Regions from separate parts of the Streptomyces sp. NPDC049813 genome, predicted to be linked through region 1. Evidence: riboswitches for the same ligand, from Rfam matches in the RefSeq annotation. Region 1 holds a riboswitch; each other region holds the start of a gene.

Evidence for each region. Region 1 has a riboswitch for cobalamin ahead of cobN (cobaltochelatase subunit CobN). Riboswitches for the same ligand answer to the same signal wherever they lie in the genome.
Region 2: it holds a riboswitch for cobalamin, as region 1 does, so the genes downstream of both, metE (5-methyltetrahydropteroyltriglutamate--homocysteine S-methyltransferase) here and cobN (cobaltochelatase subunit CobN) in region 1, are expected to answer to the same signal.
Region 3: it holds a riboswitch for cobalamin, as region 1 does, so the genes downstream of both, ACIBW6_RS17125 (HoxN/HupN/NixA family nickel/cobalt transporter) here and cobN (cobaltochelatase subunit CobN) in region 1, are expected to answer to the same signal.

Annotation. Positions count from the first base shown of each region.
Region 1 covers NZ_JBITLI010000006.1:133,754-139,252, reverse strand. The annotation lists gene ACIBW6_RS15545 (precorrin-2 C(20)-methyltransferase) at 1-1,273, opposite strand, end outside; gene ACIBW6_RS15540 (precorrin-8X methylmutase) at 1,270-1,911, opposite strand; gene ACIBW6_RS15535 (cobalamin biosynthesis protein CobG) at 1,904-3,280, opposite strand; cobalamin riboswitch at 3,372-3,498, shown strand; gene cobN (cobaltochelatase subunit CobN) at 3,530-5,499, shown strand, end outside.
Region 2 covers NZ_JBITLI010000014.1:73,602-79,100, reverse strand. The annotation lists gene ACIBW6_RS26255 (hypothetical protein) at 1-3, opposite strand, end outside; gene ACIBW6_RS26250 (DUF2637 domain-containing protein) at 481-1,389, shown strand; gene metE (5-methyltetrahydropteroyltriglutamate--homocysteine S-methyltransferase) at 1,503-3,833, opposite strand; cobalamin riboswitch at 3,989-4,214, opposite strand; gene ACIBW6_RS26240 (metallophosphoesterase) at 4,586-5,499, opposite strand, start outside.
Region 3 covers NZ_JBITLI010000007.1:117,935-123,433, forward strand. The annotation lists gene ACIBW6_RS17120 (hypothetical protein) at 1-995, opposite strand, end outside; gene ACIBW6_RS17125 (HoxN/HupN/NixA family nickel/cobalt transporter) at 1,298-2,410, opposite strand; cobalamin riboswitch at 2,442-2,662, opposite strand; gene ACIBW6_RS17130 (inorganic diphosphatase) at 2,692-3,195, opposite strand; gene ACIBW6_RS17135 (GNAT family N-acetyltransferase) at 3,288-3,788, opposite strand; gene rho (transcription termination factor Rho) at 3,818-5,014, opposite strand.

The DNA.
Region 1 (5,499 bases):
GGTCGGAGAGCGAGATCGTGGCGTAGTCGTGGCCGAGCGGGGCCCCGGCCTTCGCCGCCGCCGCGTTGGCGGCGGTCACCCCCGGCAGCACGCGCACCGGCACATCGGCGTACGTCTCCTGCGCGGCGACCTCCAGGACGGCCGTGGCCATCGCGAAGACGCCCGGGTCGCCGCCGGAGACGACGGCCACGCGCCGCCCGCGCCGGGCCAGGTCGAGCGCGAACTCGGCCCGCTCGGACTCCACCTTGTTGTCCGAACCGTGCCGGCGCTGCCCCGGCCGCTCCGGCACCCGGTCGAGGTAGGTGGTGTAGCCGACGAGGTCGTCGGCGTTGGCGAGGGCGCCGCGCGACTCGGGCGTCAGCCACGGCGCACCCGCGGGCCCGGTCCCGACGACCACGACCTCCCCGCGACCCGCAACGACGACCGATGCGACGGCCTCGGCGGCCCCGGCGGTCCCGGTGGCCCCGGTGGTCCCGGTGGTCCCGGTGGTCCCGGTGGCCTCCGCGGCCTCGGTGTCGGCCGGCTCGGTGTCCGTGCGGTCGATCCGCGAGGGCAGGACCGCGACCGAGAAGTACGGGACGGACTCCGGGGCGATCCCGGCGAGTGGGCCGGTGCGCTCACCGGGCATGAAGGCCCGCTCGACGTAGCGCGCGTCGTCGAGCCGGCCCGCACTCTCCAGCGCCGCCCGGACCTTGGTGAACGTACGGCCCAGCTTCATCACCACCGCGGAGTCCGCCGCGGCGAGCCGCGCGGTCAGCTCGTCCGCGGGCAGCGTCCCCGGGATGACGGTCAGCGTCTCCTTGTCCTCGCACAACGCCTCCCCGAGCCGGGCCGCCGCCGCGCTGACGGAGGTGACACCGGGGATGACCGTGGTGTCGTAGCGGTGCGCGAGCCGCTTGTGCATGTGCTGGTAGGAGCCGTAGAAGAACGGGTCGCCCTCCGCGAGCACCGCGACCGTGCGCCCCGCGTCGAGGTGCGCGGCGAGCGTGGCGGCGGCCTCGGCGTAGAAGTCGTCGAGCGCGCCGCGGTACCCGCCGGGGTGGTCCGTCGTCTCGACGGTGAGCGGATACATCAGCCGCTCCTCGATCTGCCCGTCCCGGATGTGCTCCGCGGCGATCGAGCGGGCGATGGACCGGCCGTGCCGGGCGCAGTGGTACGCGATGACGTCGGCGCCGGCGATGGCGCGCACGGCGGCGACGGTCATCAGCTCCGGGTCGCCGGGCCCGAGCCCGACCCCGTACAGCTTCCCGGTGGTGGTGGGGGAGTCGCTCATGCCTGGATCTCCACCTCGGTCGCTATGGCGTTGAGCGCGGCGGCGGTGATGGCGCTGCCGCCCCGGCGCCCGCGCACGATCAGGTACTCCAGGCCGAACTCGTTCGCGGCGAGCGCGTCCTTGGACTCCGCCGCCCCGACGAACCCGACCGGGATGCCGAGCACCGCGGCGGGCCGCGGCGCGCCCTTGCCGATCATCTCCAGGAGGTGGAAGAGGGCGGTCGGCGCGTTGCCGATGGCGACGACGGCGCCGTCCAGCCGGTCCCGCCACAGCTCCAGGGCCGCGGCGCTGCGCGTCGTGCCCAACTCGGCCGCGAGCGCCGGGACTTCCGGCTCGTTCAGCGTGCAGAGGACCTCGTTGTCGGCGGGCAGCCGCTTGCGGGTGACGCCGCTGGCGACCATCCGCGCGTCGCACAGGATCGGCGCCCCGCCGCGCAGGGCCGCCCGCGCCTTCGCCACGACACCGGCGGAGTGGCCGATGTCCCGGACGAGATCCACCTGACCACAGGCGTGGATCATGCGGACCGCCGCCTGGGCGACGTCGGCGGGCAGCTCCGCGAGGCCGGCTGCCGCCTCGGCGCGGATGGTGGCGAAGGACTCGCGGTAGATCGCGGCGCCGTCCTTCTCGTAGTCATACACGGGGTTCGGCTCTTTCGGTCGTGACGGCGTACGTGCCGTCGGGGCGGGCCACGACGTCGACGTAGGGTCCGGCCGGGTGACCGCAGCGGCGCTCACAGCCGGACCAGTAGGTGGGCAGGTGCGGGTGCTGGGCCGTCGCGTCGGCCCGCACGTCCGCGTGGGCCTTCGCGCAGCCGGGGCGGCCGATGCAGGCGCCGACGCGGGTCCAGGGGGACGCGGGGTCGGTCTCCAGGCCCGTGCGGGTCAGCTCCGCTGCCTGTGCTGTTGTGGCGCCGGGGATGACGATGTCCTTCCAGGGGGTCAGGCGGAGTTCTCCTGGGGGGAGTTGGGCGGCCAGGTCGGTGAGGGCCTGCCACTGTGCGGCGGTGACCGCGCCGAACCGGGGGGTCACGGTGAGGGCCCCCGCACCCTGTCCGGCCGCGCCGGCTTCTGCGGACGGCCCGTCGAATTCAGCGCCCTCTGGGGGCAGCGGCGTTCGAGCGGACGGCCCGTCGAATTCAGCCCCTCCGGCGATTGAGGAGCGGGGTCCGGGGCGGAGCCCCGTGGCCTTCGCACCGTTGCCGGTGGCGTGCTGATCGGCCCGTGCGACGCCGTCGTGGCTGGTCGCGCAGTTCCCCGCGCCCCTGGCAGGGCTGGTCTCGATGCCGCCCTCTGTGAGCGCCGCGTGCAGGCGAGTGGTCAACTCCGGCGCGGGCAGGCCCAGTTCTCGGACCCGCCAGACCCGTCGGGCAGGGACGTCGCGCGCGGCCTCGACGAAGACCTCCGCCGCGAGAACCGCGGCCCGCGCCGCGTCCTCGTACCGCACCCCGAACTCCGCCCCGCCGACCACGAGCACCGCGGAACCGTCCGGGCAGCCGCGCAGCAGCACGTCCGGGCCGAGACCGGCCACGTCCCCGCGGCCGTCGTCGAGCCCGAAGAGGAACCGGCCGGACAGCGCGGGCGTCACGGAACTCGCCAGCACCGCCGCGTCGAGCCCGGTCAGCCAGGCCCGTACGTCCACGGACCCGAGACCGTCGAGCCCGGACATCGGCGAAGCCACCACGTTGCGGACCCGCTCGTGCGCGGGCGACGGCAGCAGCCCGGCCGCGCCGAGCAGCTCCGCGAGCTCCCCGCCGCACCCGTCCCGCACCCCGCGCAGCTGCACGTTCCCCCGCGAGGTGAGGTGCAGCGAGCCGTCGCCGAGCCGGCGGGCCGCGTCACTTAGCGCCCGCGCCCCGGCCGCGTCGAGCACCCCGCCGGGGATGCGGACCCGCGCCAGGAAACCGTCGTCCGCCGCGTGCAGCCGCAGCGCGCCGGGACACGCGTCGCCCCGGAACGTACCGGGCGTTCCGGACGTGTCGGGGCCGACGGGTATGGGGGAGGCGGGCATGCGACGGAGCATACCCACCGGGTGTGACCGGCTTCCCGTACCAGGTCATGCCCCCGACCCGTACGATGACCGCGGCGGTCCTGTCCGGCCCGCCACCATCGCCAGCGACGGCGACAGGGGAGGAAGCCCGGTGCGATTCCGGCGCGGTCCCGCCACTGTGAGCCCTCTCATACGCAGAGGGTGAGCCAGGAACTCCCGCCGTCAGAACCCACCCGGGGCGCGGACACCCCGAGGAAGGCCAGCCGACGCATGCCCCAGCAGCCCTCACGGCCCGCGCAGCTCCTGCTCCTGTCGACGTCCGACACCGACCTGCTCAGCGCCCGCGCGGCGAACACCGCGGCCGGCGCCCCGGTCACGTACCGCTTCGCGAACCCCTCCCGGATCGACGTGGCGAGCGAGCTGGACGCGCTGCTCGACGGGGTCGCCCTCGTCGTCGTCCGCCTGCTCGGCGGGGTCCGCGCCTGGCAGGACGGCATCGACCGGCTGACCGCCGCCGGTCTCCCGCTGGTCGTGCTCAGCGGTGAACAGGCCCCGGACGCCCAGCTGATGGCGGCCTCCACCGTCCCCGTCGGCATCGCCGCCGAGGCCCACGCCTACCTGGCGCACGGCGGTCCCGCCAACCTCGCCCAGCTGGCGGCGTTCCTCTCCGACACGGTCCTGCTGACCGGCCACGGCTTCGAGCCCCCGGCCTCCGCGCCGACCTGGGGCCCCCTGGAGCGCACGCCGTCGCAGACCGCGGGGCCGACCGTCGCCGTGCTCTACTACCGCGCCCACCACATGAGCGGCAACACCGCCTTCGTCGGCGCCCTGTGCGACGCGATCGAGCGCGCCGGAGCCCGCCCGCTGCCGCTCTACGTGGCCTCGCTGCGCGCCCCCGAACCGGAGTTGATCGACGCGCTGCGCCCCGCCGACGCCATCGTCACCACCGTCCTCGCGGCGGGCGGCACCCGCCCCGCCGAGGCGAGCGCGGGCGGCGACGACGAGGCATGGGACGCGGGCGCCCTCACCGGCCTCGACGTGACGATCCTCCAGGCCCTGTGCCTGACCTCGTCCCGCGCGGACTGGGCGGCCAACGACGAGGGCGTCTCGCCGCTGGACGCCGCGAGCCAGATCGCGGTACCGGAGTTCGACGGGCGCCTCATCACCGTCCCGTTCTCCTTCAAGGAGATCGACGAGGACGGCCTGCCCGCCTACGTCGCCGACCCCGAGCGCGCCGCCCGCGTCGCCGGGATCGCCGTCCGCCACGCCCGCCTGCGCCACATCCCCGCCGCGGACAAGAAGCTGGCCCTCGTCCTGTCCGCGTACCCGACCAAGCACTCCCGGATCGGCAACGCGGTCGGCCTGGACACCCCCGCCTCCGCGATCGTCCTGCTCAAGCGGCTCATCGCCGAGGGCTACGACTTCGGGGACACCGCCGAGATCCCCGGTTTCGCCTCCGGTGACGGCGACGAGCTGATCCGCGCGCTCATCGACGCGGGCGGCCACGACCAGGAATGGCTGACCGAGGAGCAGCTCGCCCGCAACCCCGTCCGCATCCCGGCCGCCGACTACCGGCGCTGGTACGTGACGCTGCCGCAGGAACTGCGCGACGCCGTCGAGCGGCACTGGGGCCCGCCGCCCGGCGAGATGTTCCTCGACCGCTCCCGCAACCCCGAGGGCGACATCGTGCTGGCGGCCCTGCGCCGCGGCAACCTGCTCGTCCTCATCCAGCCGCCGCGCGGCTTCGGCGAGAACCCGATCGCGATCTACCACGACCCGGATCTGCCGCCCTCGCACCACTACTTGGCGGCCTACCGCTGGATCGCCGCCTCCGCCGACGACGGAGGTTTCGGCGCCGACGCGATGATCCACCTCGGCAAGCACGGCAACCTGGAGTGGCTGCCCGGCAAGAACGCGGGCCTGTCCGCCGCCTGCGCCCCCGACGCGGCCCTCGGCGACCTGCCGCTGGTCTACCCGTTCCTGGTCAACGACCCAGGCGAGGGCACCCAGGCCAAGCGGCGCGTCCACGCCACCCTCATCGACCACCTGGTGCCGCCGATGGCGCGCGCCGACTCCTACGGCGACATCGCCCGCCTGGAACAACTCCTCGACGAGTACGCCCAGATCAGCTCGATGGACCCGGCGAAGCTGCCCGCGATCCGCGCCCAGATCTGGACCCTGATCCAGGCCGCGAAGCTCGACCACGACCTCGGCCTGGAGGCCCGGCCCGACGACGACGG
Region 2 (5,499 bases), on a different contig from region 1:
CACAGGGGCCACCTCCGGATCGGGGGCCCGGTGTTCCGGGCCGGGGCAGTCTCAAGACCCTTTCGGCGGTGGTCCGTCCCACGAGGGGCGGAAACCTTTTCTCGTCCCCGCACGAGGGACACCCCGTCCGCCAGACGGGCCCACGGCGCCCCGGCGGAGCCCGAACGATGGGGGACGAGTAACTAAGGATCATCATCCTGACGAGCTAATCGCGCGGCTCCAGGTTCACCCGCATGCCGCACACCTTTCCGAGAGCAGAAACGGTTGTGTGCAACATGAACAGAGCAGAGCCTCGCTATTCCCCGGAAATCCCCGTATTGGATGCAGTCGGCGGCAAGGCGGTACGTACGAGCCGGACGGGCGCTTGGCAGTTCACACCACCGCACGGGCTCGCGCGGCCCGAGGATTCCTGCGCTGCCGGGGCCGACGGCCCGCACACCTACGGCACTTCCTGGCGCGACGGCCGACAGCAGCACGGCCGTGCATGAGACGTCCGGCCGCCACCGCCGGTCCCAGCCCTTCATCCCCGGCCCCGCCACCGGAAGCCCGGCGGCACCCGGCTCCGGACCCCAGCCGCAGGAGACCTTCACCCATGTGGGCTCGCTGCCCTCGCACTGGGACCCCACCCAAGAACTCGCCTATCTGCTCGGCGAGGCCATCGATCACGAGACCCACCAGGCAGCTGACTTTGTGACGGACGGCGCACCCACCCTCGTACACGCGACGGACGTGGGCCCCGATGAAGTACTCCACCCGGAAGATTCCTTGAGCGGCCCCGGACCGGAGTTCGGGCAGGACGGTCCCGACGGTCCCCTCCCCGGCGAACCCGATCCCACGGCAGCCGAGATCGCCACCGCGGACCTGAACCGCCTCCAGCCGCCACCGCCCGCGCGCCGGCGCCGCTCGCGTGCCCGCCCGCGCAGACGGGCCACCGGCGCCGGTCTGCTGCGGCTGACCAGCGTGGTGATCGCCGCCGTCGCCGCCGTCACGGTCTCCGCCGTGTGTGTCTTCGGCGGCATGGTCAGCTACCACCCGCTGCGCCAACTCGCCGTGCACCGCACGACGTCCTACACCGTGAACGCCTGGCCGCTGCTGATCTACGGCCCCTGGATCGTCGCCTCCTTGTCGGTCCTGCGCGCCGGGCTGCACCGGCGCCGCGCCGCCCACTCATGGGCGGTCGTGCTGCTGTTCTCGGTCGTCGCCATGGTGCTGTGCGTCGCGCAGGCCCGGCACCGGCCGCTGGACGCGGCAGCGGCCGCGTTGCCCGCGCTGGCCGCGCTCGCCTGCTTCCAGCAGCTGATGCGGCAGATCACCCTCAGCCGCCCGCCGCGCCAGAGCCACCCCCGGCACCGCGGCCGACGCACCGCCACGAAGCCGCCGCCGGCCTGACCGGGACGGCGACCGCACGGCGAGCACCTTCCCGGTGACCCACCCCGCCGTGTGATACGACGCGTCGGGCCGGGGCGGCAGGCACCCCGGCCCGACGCGTTCCCGTGCCGCCGTCAGGCCCTGGCCGCGCCCAGCTCGGCGCGGACGGCACGCGCAGCCGCCACGAGGTTCTCCAGGGAGATACGGGTCTCGGGCCAGCCGCGGGTCTTCAGGCCGCAGTCGGGGTTGACCCACAACCGCTCGGCCGGGATGGCCTCAAGTCCCGTGCGCAGCAGGGCGGATGCCTCCGCCACGCCGGGGACGCGGGGGGAGTGGATGTCGTAGACACCCGGCCCTGCCGCACGCGGATAGCCGTGCTCCGCCAGCTCATGGGCGACCTGCATGTGGGAGCGGGCCGCTTCCAGGCTGATGACGTCGGCGTCGAGATCGTCGATGGCCTGGACGATGTCCCCGAACTCCGCGTAACACATGTGCGTGTGGATCTGCGTCCGGGCCCGCACGCCCGCGGTGGTGAGGCGGAACGCCTCCGTGGCCCAGGCGAGATACGCGGCGCGGTCGGCGGCGCGCAGCGGAAGCGTCTCACGCAGCGCTGGCTCGTCGACCTGGATGACCGACGTGCCGCTCGTCTCCAGGTCGGTGACCTCGTCGCGCAGGGCGAGGGCGACCTGCCGTGCGGTGTCGCCGAGCGGCTGGTCGTCGCGGACGAAGGACCAGGCGAGCATGGTCACCGGCCCGGTGAGCATGCCCTTGACCGGCCGGTCCGTGAGCGACTGGGCGTACGTCGTCCAGCGCACCGTCATCGGCTCCGGCCGGGAGACGTCCCCGGCCAGGACCGGCGGGCGGACGTAGCGCGTGCCGTACGACTGGACCCAGCCGTGCCGCGTCGCGAGGTATCCGGTGAGCTGCTCCGCGAAGTACTGGACCATGTCGTCGCGTTCGGGCTCGCCGTGCACGAGGACGTCGAGGCCCGTCTTCTCCTGGAAGGAGACGACGTCGCGGATCTCGTCCCTGATGCGTGCCTCGTAGTCCGCGGTGTCCAGGCGTCCGGCCCGCAGGCCGGCCCGGGCGGACCGCACTTCGGCGGTCTGCGGGAACGAGCCGATGGTGGTGGTCGGCAGCAGCGGCAGCGCGAGGTGGGCGCGCTGGGCGGCGGCCCGCTCGGCGTACGGCTGCGCGCGGCGGCCGTCCGCGTCCGTCACCGCCGCCGCGCGGGCCCGGACGGCCGGATCGCGGGTGAGGGGAGAGGCGGCCCGCGAGGCCAGATCCGCCTTGTTGGCGGCCAGTTCCGCCCTGATGCTGTCCGTGCCCTGGGCGAGCCCCCGGGCGAGGGTGGCCACTTCGGCGGTCTTCTGCCGGGCGAAGGCGAGCCACCGCAGGATCTGCGGGTCGATGTCGCGTTCCGGCGCCGTGTCCAGCGGGACGTGCAGCAGCGAGCAGGACGCCGCGACGTCGACGCGGTCCGCGAGGCCGAGCAGGGTGCCGAGCGTGGCCAGGGACCCGGCGAGGTCGTCGACCCACACGTTGCGGCCGTCGACGACCCCGGCGACCAGTCGCTTTCCGGGCAGCCCGCCGATGGCCGCCAGGGCGTCCAGGTTCGCGGCGGCGGCGCCCGTGAAGTCGAGGGCGAGGCCGTCGACCGGCGCCTTGGCCAGCACCGGCAGGGCCGCGCCGAGCCGGTCGAAGTAGGAGGCCACCAGCAGTTTGGGCCGGTCGGTGCGGGCGCCGAGGTCGCGGTAGGCGCGGGCGGCGGCGTTCAGCTCCGCCGGGGTGCGGTCCTGGACCAGGGCGGGCTCGTCGAGCTGCACCCATTCGGCGCCCGCCGCGCGGAGGTCGGCCAGCACCTCGGCGTACACCGGCAGCAGCCGGTCCAGCAGGGTCAGCGGATCGAAGCCGGCGGCGACACCGGGCGCGGGCTTGGCGAGCAGGAGGTAGGTCACCGGACCGACGAGGACGGGGCGGGCGGCCAGCCCCAAGGTGAGGGCCTCCGCCAGCTCCGTGACCTGCTTGGCGGAGTCGGCGGTGAACACCGTGTCCGGCCCCAACTCCGGCACCAGATAGTGGTAGTTGGTGTCGAACCACTTGGTCATCTCCAGCGGCGCGACGTCCTGGGTGCCGCGGGCCATGGCGAAGTACCCGTCGAGGGCGTCCGCGTCGACGGCCTCGCGGTGCCGCGCCGGGACGGCCCCGACCATGACGCTCGTGTCCAGGACGTGGTCGTAGTACGAGAAGTCGCCGGTGGGCACCTCACCGAGGCCCGCGGCGGCGAGTTCCCGCCAGTTCGTGCGGCGCAGGTCCGCGGCGGTGGAGCGGAGGGCGGCGGCGCTCACGCGGCCCTTCCAGTACCCCTCGATCGCCTTCTTCAGCTCGCGGTCGTGGCCCTGGCGGGGGTAGCCGTACACGGTGGCCCGCGCCGTCGCGGCGGCAGCGGCGGTCTTCGTGGTCACGGAGATCTCCTTCGAGAGACGTATCCCTGGGATCCCGGGGACCCGCACGCACGAAGGAGTCACACACCGCGGGCTGCCCGCGCCGAGGCACGGTCGTCCGCCGCATGTGTACGCCGACCCGCCCACGAGGTCACCGGGATGTCCGCGTACGCGTCGTACGCACACGGGCAGTCGGCAGGTCTTCGGACTCGCGAGCACGTCCGTCCGGACCGGACGGGACACCTACTGGCCGTCGCTTCCCAGCCCCCTGTCTCGGGGGCCAGTGCGTATGACGGCGGTCGTTCTCGCTCACCGCTGCGGGGCAGTCCCGGATTCCCACCGGGTTCCCTCTTGCGACGCCCTGCCTGGCGGACAGGACGAACCGACTGCGGACGCCACCCTACGAGGCGGCGCCGGCCGACACCCGCACCGTCCAGGATCCGGATTGTGAGATGAGCCACGCAAGGGACGCCGCTGCTTCCGGACGGACCGCAGCCGGCACCCCGTCACTCCGCCCCGGACACGGGCAGCGCGGGCACGCCCGGCACCGCCGCGCCGGGATGAAACCCGGAGGGGGACGCAGTCTGGTCGAGGGCACGTTGGCGGCACTCGGGAGCTGGGGGCTCGAACAAGGAGAGGAACTGCTCGACGCGCAGGAGAAGGCGGACCGGCCGGGTCGGGCTCAGCGCTGATCCCGAGGCGGGGTGGCGGAACGGGGAGGCCGGGCCCGGCCCGTCGCGGGGCCGGAACCGTGCGGGACGACCGTGAGCGGCTCAGCCGGACCGCTGCGGTGAGCGGAGCACGAGCAGAGTGATCTCGCTGGGTGCGAAGACGCGGAACGGCGGACCCCAGAAACCGGTGCCGCGGCTGGTGTAGAGGAGGGTGCGGGCGCCGTGCCGGCTGAGGCCCGCGAGAGCCGGCTGGTCGAGGCGGACCAGGTAGTGGAAGGGCCAGATCTGGCCGCCGTGCGTGTGGCCGGACAGCTGGAGATCGACGCCACCGGCTGCGGCCCGGTCGACGAACGTGGGCTGGTGCGCCAGGAGCAGCACGGGCAGCTCGGGATCGGCGCCTTGCAGGGCCCCGGCCAGATGCGCGCCGTGTCCGGCCAGCCCGGACGACTCGGCGGTGACGTCGTCCACACCGGCGACCACGAGGGTGTCACCACCGCGTTCCAGCAGCAGATGGCGGTTGCGCAGCGGCTCCCAGCCCAGCTCGTCCATGAGGTCGACCCAGCCCTGGGCCTCGCTGTAGTACTCGTGGTTGCCGGTGACGTAGACCCGGGCCCGGGAGGCCCGGACGGTCCCGAGCGGGGCGGCCTGGGGGCGGCGGCGGCCGGCCGTACCGTCGGCGATGTCGCCGGTGTGGCAGACCAGGTCGGCCTCCAGGGAGTTCACCCGCTCGCAGACCCGCGCGGACCAGCGGGCGCGGTCGAGCGGGCCGTAGTGCGTGTCCGTGATCAGGGCGACGCGCGTGCCGTCCAACCCGGCTCCCAGGCGCGGCAGCCGCACCTCCAGGTGGCGCACCCGCGGCACCCGGCGGGCCTCGGCGTACCCCCAGACGAGCAGCACGGCCGCCACACCGAGGATCGCCCATGTCACGGCGCGGGCCCGGTCCTGGCCCGTCCCGACGCCGCCCACGGCCAGGGCGAGCCGCAACAGGACGCCGAGGACGACGGACCAGGTGAACA
Region 3 (5,499 bases), on a different contig from region 1:
GCGACGAGCGTGCGCACCGAGTCGTACGCCTCGCGGGCCCACTCGCCCGCCTCCTCGTCCTCGTCCAGCTCGTCGATCAGGGACAGGTGGCGCTCGGCCTCCTCGCGCAGCTGCGCCGGCGCCTCGATCTTCTGCCCCGCCGCCGTCTTGACCTCGCCCTCCTCGGCGATCCTGCGGACGTACTCGAGCCGGTCGCCGGTCCTGGACTCCTCGGCGACGGCCTTCTTCAGCTCGTCCGCCCGCACGATGTCGCGGGCCAGGCCCGAACGGAGCGCCGGGTCCTCGCCGAGGCGGTCCATCAGCGCCTTGCGGGCGGCCTCCGCCGTGCCCGGGTCGGCGAGGATCGCGGCCCGCAGCGCCGTCGGGTTCTCGGCGACCTCCAGCGCCTTGGTCGGCCGGATGCCCTCGGCCTCCGCGGCCTCGGTGATCGCCTGGCCGCGCACCGAACCGGCGCTGGAGCGCGACACGTAGTAGGACAACCAGAGCTCGGCGTCCGGCAGTTCGATGCCGGCGCCCGGGGTCAGGGCCTCGAACTGGGGCACCACCCCGTCGTCCGCCGCCCGGTCCCACGCCTTGTAGAAGCGCATGACGCGGTCGGCCGAACACTCCGCCAGCTCGGCGAACCTGCGCGCCGAGACCTTGGGTGTCTCGCCGGCGCTCTGGCCGCCGGGCCGGACGCTGCGGGCCACCTTCAGGGCGAAGGTCCAGCCGCCGGTCCGGGCGTAGCCGCCGAACGCCCGGGCGTCGGCGACGACGGCCTCCGCCACGTCGCCTGCGCCCGGCTCGTCATCCTCGTCGGCCGCGCTTTCCGCGCCGTCCTGGGGCTCCTCGTCGCGTCCGGCGGCCGGGGGCTGCCAGAAGTTCTCGTCCGCACCGGAGCCGGCCGGTCGCGCCTGCGGCACCTCGGTCGTGGACCGCGGCTCCGCGGCAGGCGCCTGCCCGGCGTCCGCGCTGGACGGCAGGACGGCCTCGGACGAGTCGGTGGCTACGGTCACGTGCGTACTCCTGCGTGTTCGGGCGGCTGCGGTTCGACGCGACACCCTATCGCTCCCGCCGTCGCCGGAGCGTCCCTGACGTGCCGGGACGGGCGGTCCGCCGGTGCCCGTGACCGGGCCCGCCGGCCGCAGTTCCCCCTTCTGCGGCCGGCGGGCCCGGGCCTCGACCATGCGCCGCGGCGGGAGAGCGAGGGCACGGGAGGCTCTGCACAGCACTATCGCAGCGGACACCGCCGCCGGGAGCGGGCCGAGTGACCCCGGGTGGGGGGCCGAACGGCCCGCGTCGCGTGAACGGCCCGCGCTCAGCCGCTCCCGGCGACCCGGGCCGACCACCGCTGCTCGACCCGGGCGAGGCGCCAGTACGCGAGCGCCGCCGCCCAGACCACCACGAACAGGCCGACGATGACGTAGCCGACGTTGTCGAGGTCGAGCCCGGCTATCCAGCCGGTCACCGCGTCCGAGAGGGAGAGCTTCTCGTGCAGGACGCCGACCAGCTCGATCGTGCCGATGAAGAACGCGACCGCGATCGACAGGCCGGTGATGGTGAGGTTGTAGAACACCTTGCGCACCGGGTTCGAGAACGCCCACTGGTACGCGAAGTTCATGAACGTCCCGTCGAGCGTGTCGAACAGGCTCATGCCCGCCGCGAACAGCAGCGGCAGGCACAGGATCGCGTACCAGGGCAGCCCGGCCGCCGCGCCGCTGCCCGCCATCACCATCAGCGTCACCTCGGTCGCCGTGTCGAAGCCGAGCCCGAAGAGGAAGCCGAGCGGGTACATCTGTCCCGGCCGGGTGATCGACCGGGTGAAGCGGCCCAGCACACGGTTCATGAAACCCCGGGAGTCCAGGTGCGCTTCGAGCTCCCGCTCGTCGTACGAGCCCCCGCGCATCGCCCGGAAGACCTTCAGGATGCCCAGCAGGGCGACGAGGTTCAGGGCGGCGATGAGGTACAGGAACGTACCGGAGACGGTCGTGCCGACGACACCGAGCGCCTGGTGGGTGCGGGACTCGTCGTTCAGCAGGATGCCCGCGAGGGCGGCCCCGCCCGCGACCAGGGCGGCCATCGCGACGACCACGCTGGAGTGGCCGAGCGCGAACCAGAACCCCACGGAGACCGGTCGTCTGCCGTCCGCCATCAGCTTGCGGGTCGTGTTGTCGATCGCCGCGATGTGGTCGGCGTCGAAGGCGTGCCGCATGCCGAGGGTGTACGCGGTGACGCCCAGGCCGATGCCGAAGGCCTTGTTGCCGACCTCGTAGTGCTCGGGGACGACGAGCAGGAACAGCACGCCGAACGCGACGACGTGCAGGGCCGCTATCACCGCCAGGAGCCCCGCGGTGCGCACGGTGTCCTCGCGGCGCCAGCGGAAGGCGGGCGGCCCGGCGGGCCGCGCAGGGGAGTTTCCGGGCAAGGTCATGCCTTGATCACGCTCCAGCACCTCGTGGAATCACTTCGTGAGATGCCGTGGCCGGTCTCCTGGCTTACGGGCGTGCCACGCCGCTCCGGCCTTCCCAGCCGCCGGGCGGCGGCCAGTGGCACGGTGGAGCGGTGCGTCCCGCGCCGTCCCGGGGGCGGAGCGGGGCCCGATCACAGTGGCGAGGGCCGCTCCGGACTTGACCCCTGGGGGCCGTCACCGGTCTTCCCGAGCACCACGGCCCGATCACCCTAGTCGACGCGCTCGCCGGCGCCGACGGGCGGTCAGGCCGGCCGGCGTCCGCGCGCCCGTGCGATCTCCTGGTAGGCCTTGTCCCGGCCCTCCCAGTGCGAGCCGTCCACCGACTTGCCGGGCTCCAGGTCCTTGTAGACCTCGAAGAAGTGGGTGATCTCCAGGCGGTCGAACTCCGGGATGTCCTCGATGTCCTGGATGGCGGCGTGGCGCGGATCGTGGGCGGGGACGCAGAGGATCTTCTCGTCGGGGCCCTTCTCGTCGCTCATCACGAACATGCCGATGGCCCGGCACTCGATGGTGCAGCCGGGGAACGTGGCGTCGGCGGTCAGCACGAGCGCGTCCAGCGGGTCACCGTCGCCGCCGAGCGTGCCGTCGATGTAGCCGTAGTCCGCGGGGTACTGGGTCGAGGTGAACAGCATCCGGTCGAGCCGGATCCGCCCGAGCTCGTGGTCCATCTCGTACTTGTTCCGGGACCCCTGCGGGATCTCCACGATCACGTCGAACGCCTCGCCCCGCGTCTCGCTGCCGCCCAATGTGGCCTCCTTGCCGCATTGCCGCCCGCTCGGATGCCACCGAGTGTGCGCCGTGGGCGGCGAGGGCGGAACCCCTGCGACCGCGGCGGAGTTCACACCGCGGGCGTGAGGGGGAGGACGAGTTCGGGGCGGTCCCAGGCGACGGCGGGCGGACGGGCGGCTGCGGTGCCGGTGCGCACGGCGCCCACGCTGCGGTAGAAGCCCTCGGCCGGTGGGTGCGCGACGACCCGGACGTGGTCCAGGCCCGCGGCGGCGGCCTCCTCGCGCATGTGGGCGACGAGCAGCCGGCCGATGCCCAGGCCCTGGGCGTCGTTCGCGACGAACATCAGGTCCAGCTCCGGCGGGGCGAGGAGCAGCGCGTAGAAGCCGAGAACGCGGGCGGGACGGTCCCGCGCCGTGTCGGTCGCGACGAAGACCCGGTGCGCCTCGATGTAGTCGGGCCCCATCCGGTAGCCCGCGACCATCGACGCGTACTGCCCCTCATAGGCGCGGGAGCCGCGCACGAGCCGGGTCAGCCTCTTGGCGTCGCCCGCGGTGGCCCGCCGCACCGTGACGGCCGGGTCGCGGCCGGGGCGCGTCAGGATCGAAGTCATGAAGCGAGTATTACGCATCCGGCCGGGTGTCAGCGGGTCGGGACCGTCGAGTGGACCTGGCGCAGGAACGCGGCGTTGTCCGGGGTACGGCGCAGCGTGTCGAGCAGCGACTCGTAGGCGCTGTGGGGGTCGCGGCCCTGGAGGGCCCGGCGCAGCCCGCGGACGGCCGCCGACTCCGCGGCGGACAGCAGGAGTTCCTCGCGGCGGGTGCCGGAAGGGGCGAGGTCGACGGCGGGGTGGACGCGGCGGTCGGCGAGGGCACGGTCCAGGCGCAGCTCCATGTTGCCGGTGCCCTTCAGCTCCTCGAAGAAGTAGTCGTCGGCGCGCGAACCGGTGTCGACCAGGGCGGTGGCGAGGACCGTCAGGGAACCCGCCTCCTCCGTGGCGCGGGCCGCGCCGAACAGGCGCTTGGGGCCGAGCAGCGCGGCCGCGTCGACCCCGCCGGAGAGGGTGCGGCCGCCGCCGGACGAGGAGGGGGCCGCGGTGTTGTACGCGCGGCACAGCCGGGTCAGCGAGTCGAGCAGGACCACGACGTCACGGCCCCGCTCGACCAGGCGCTTGGCGCGCTCCACGGCGAGTTCGGCGAGCGCGATGTGGGCCTTGGCCGGCTGGTCGAACGTGGAGGCGTAGACCTCGCCGCGCACGGAGCGCCGCATGTCGGTGACCTCCTCGGGGCGTTCGTCGACGAGCAGCACCATCAGGTGGGCCTCGGGGTGGTTGACGGCGACGGCCGCGGCGAGCTGTTGCAGCAGGACGGTCTTGCCGGTCTTCGGCGGCGCGACGATCAGGCCGCGCTGGCCCTTGCCGACGGGAGCGAACAGGTCGACGACGCGGCCCCCGAGGCCGCTCGCCGGGCTCTCCATGCGCAGGCGGTCGGTGGGGTGCAGGGGGGTGAGGTCGGCGAAGTGAGGGCGAGAGCGGATGCGGGCGGGAGCCGCATCCGTCGGTGCGCCCTCGACGGTCCCGACGTGGTCGAGCGCCTGGGGCCGGGTGCAGGTCCCGGTCACGAAGTCGCCCTTGCGCAGGCCGAGTCGGCGGATCAGGGCGGCGGGCACCTGGACGTCGCCGTCCGTCGGCAGCAGGCCGCTCCCGCGCAGCCGGCCCTGCCCGTTCGCCCCGATGTCGAGGACGCCGGCGGCCGGGGCGGGGGGTCGGGGTGTGGTGGCGGAACGTGCCTGGTCGGCGGGGGTGTTCCGCGGGGGGAGGGTGGTGGTGAGCGTGGTCATGGTCGGTCACGGTCCTTCGGGGTGTGGGTGGGGGTGTGGCTGGGGGGTGATGAGGGTCGGATGGTGGGGCTCGGCCTCCTGCGCTGGGGGCCCTGTGATGGGGGCCCTGCCGTCGGGGGTGGGGTGCCGCGCAGCCGTGGAGCGGGACGGAGATTCCCAGCTCCCCGCGGTGTGGCGGTGGGCACCGCCCATCGGGATGGACCAGGTGTGAGCCCCGTCCCCGGGGGCCGGGGCATCTTGCCCGGAGAACGGGCGGTGGGACGTGCCGCCGGAAAGGAGTGGCGGGCCCGGCCCGTGGAGGGAGCGGATCACGCCCGTGGAGTGGGGCGGCGGGGGCTCACCCCGACAGCCCGTGGCCCGGAAGGGCCTGGTGGCTCAGGGGTGGGGCGAACGGCCCGCCTGACCCTGCTGACCAGGTGCGACGTGTGCCAGGGCCGCGATCCGCAAGGGGAAGTGCGCTCAGGCACGGAGAGGAGAGATCGGCA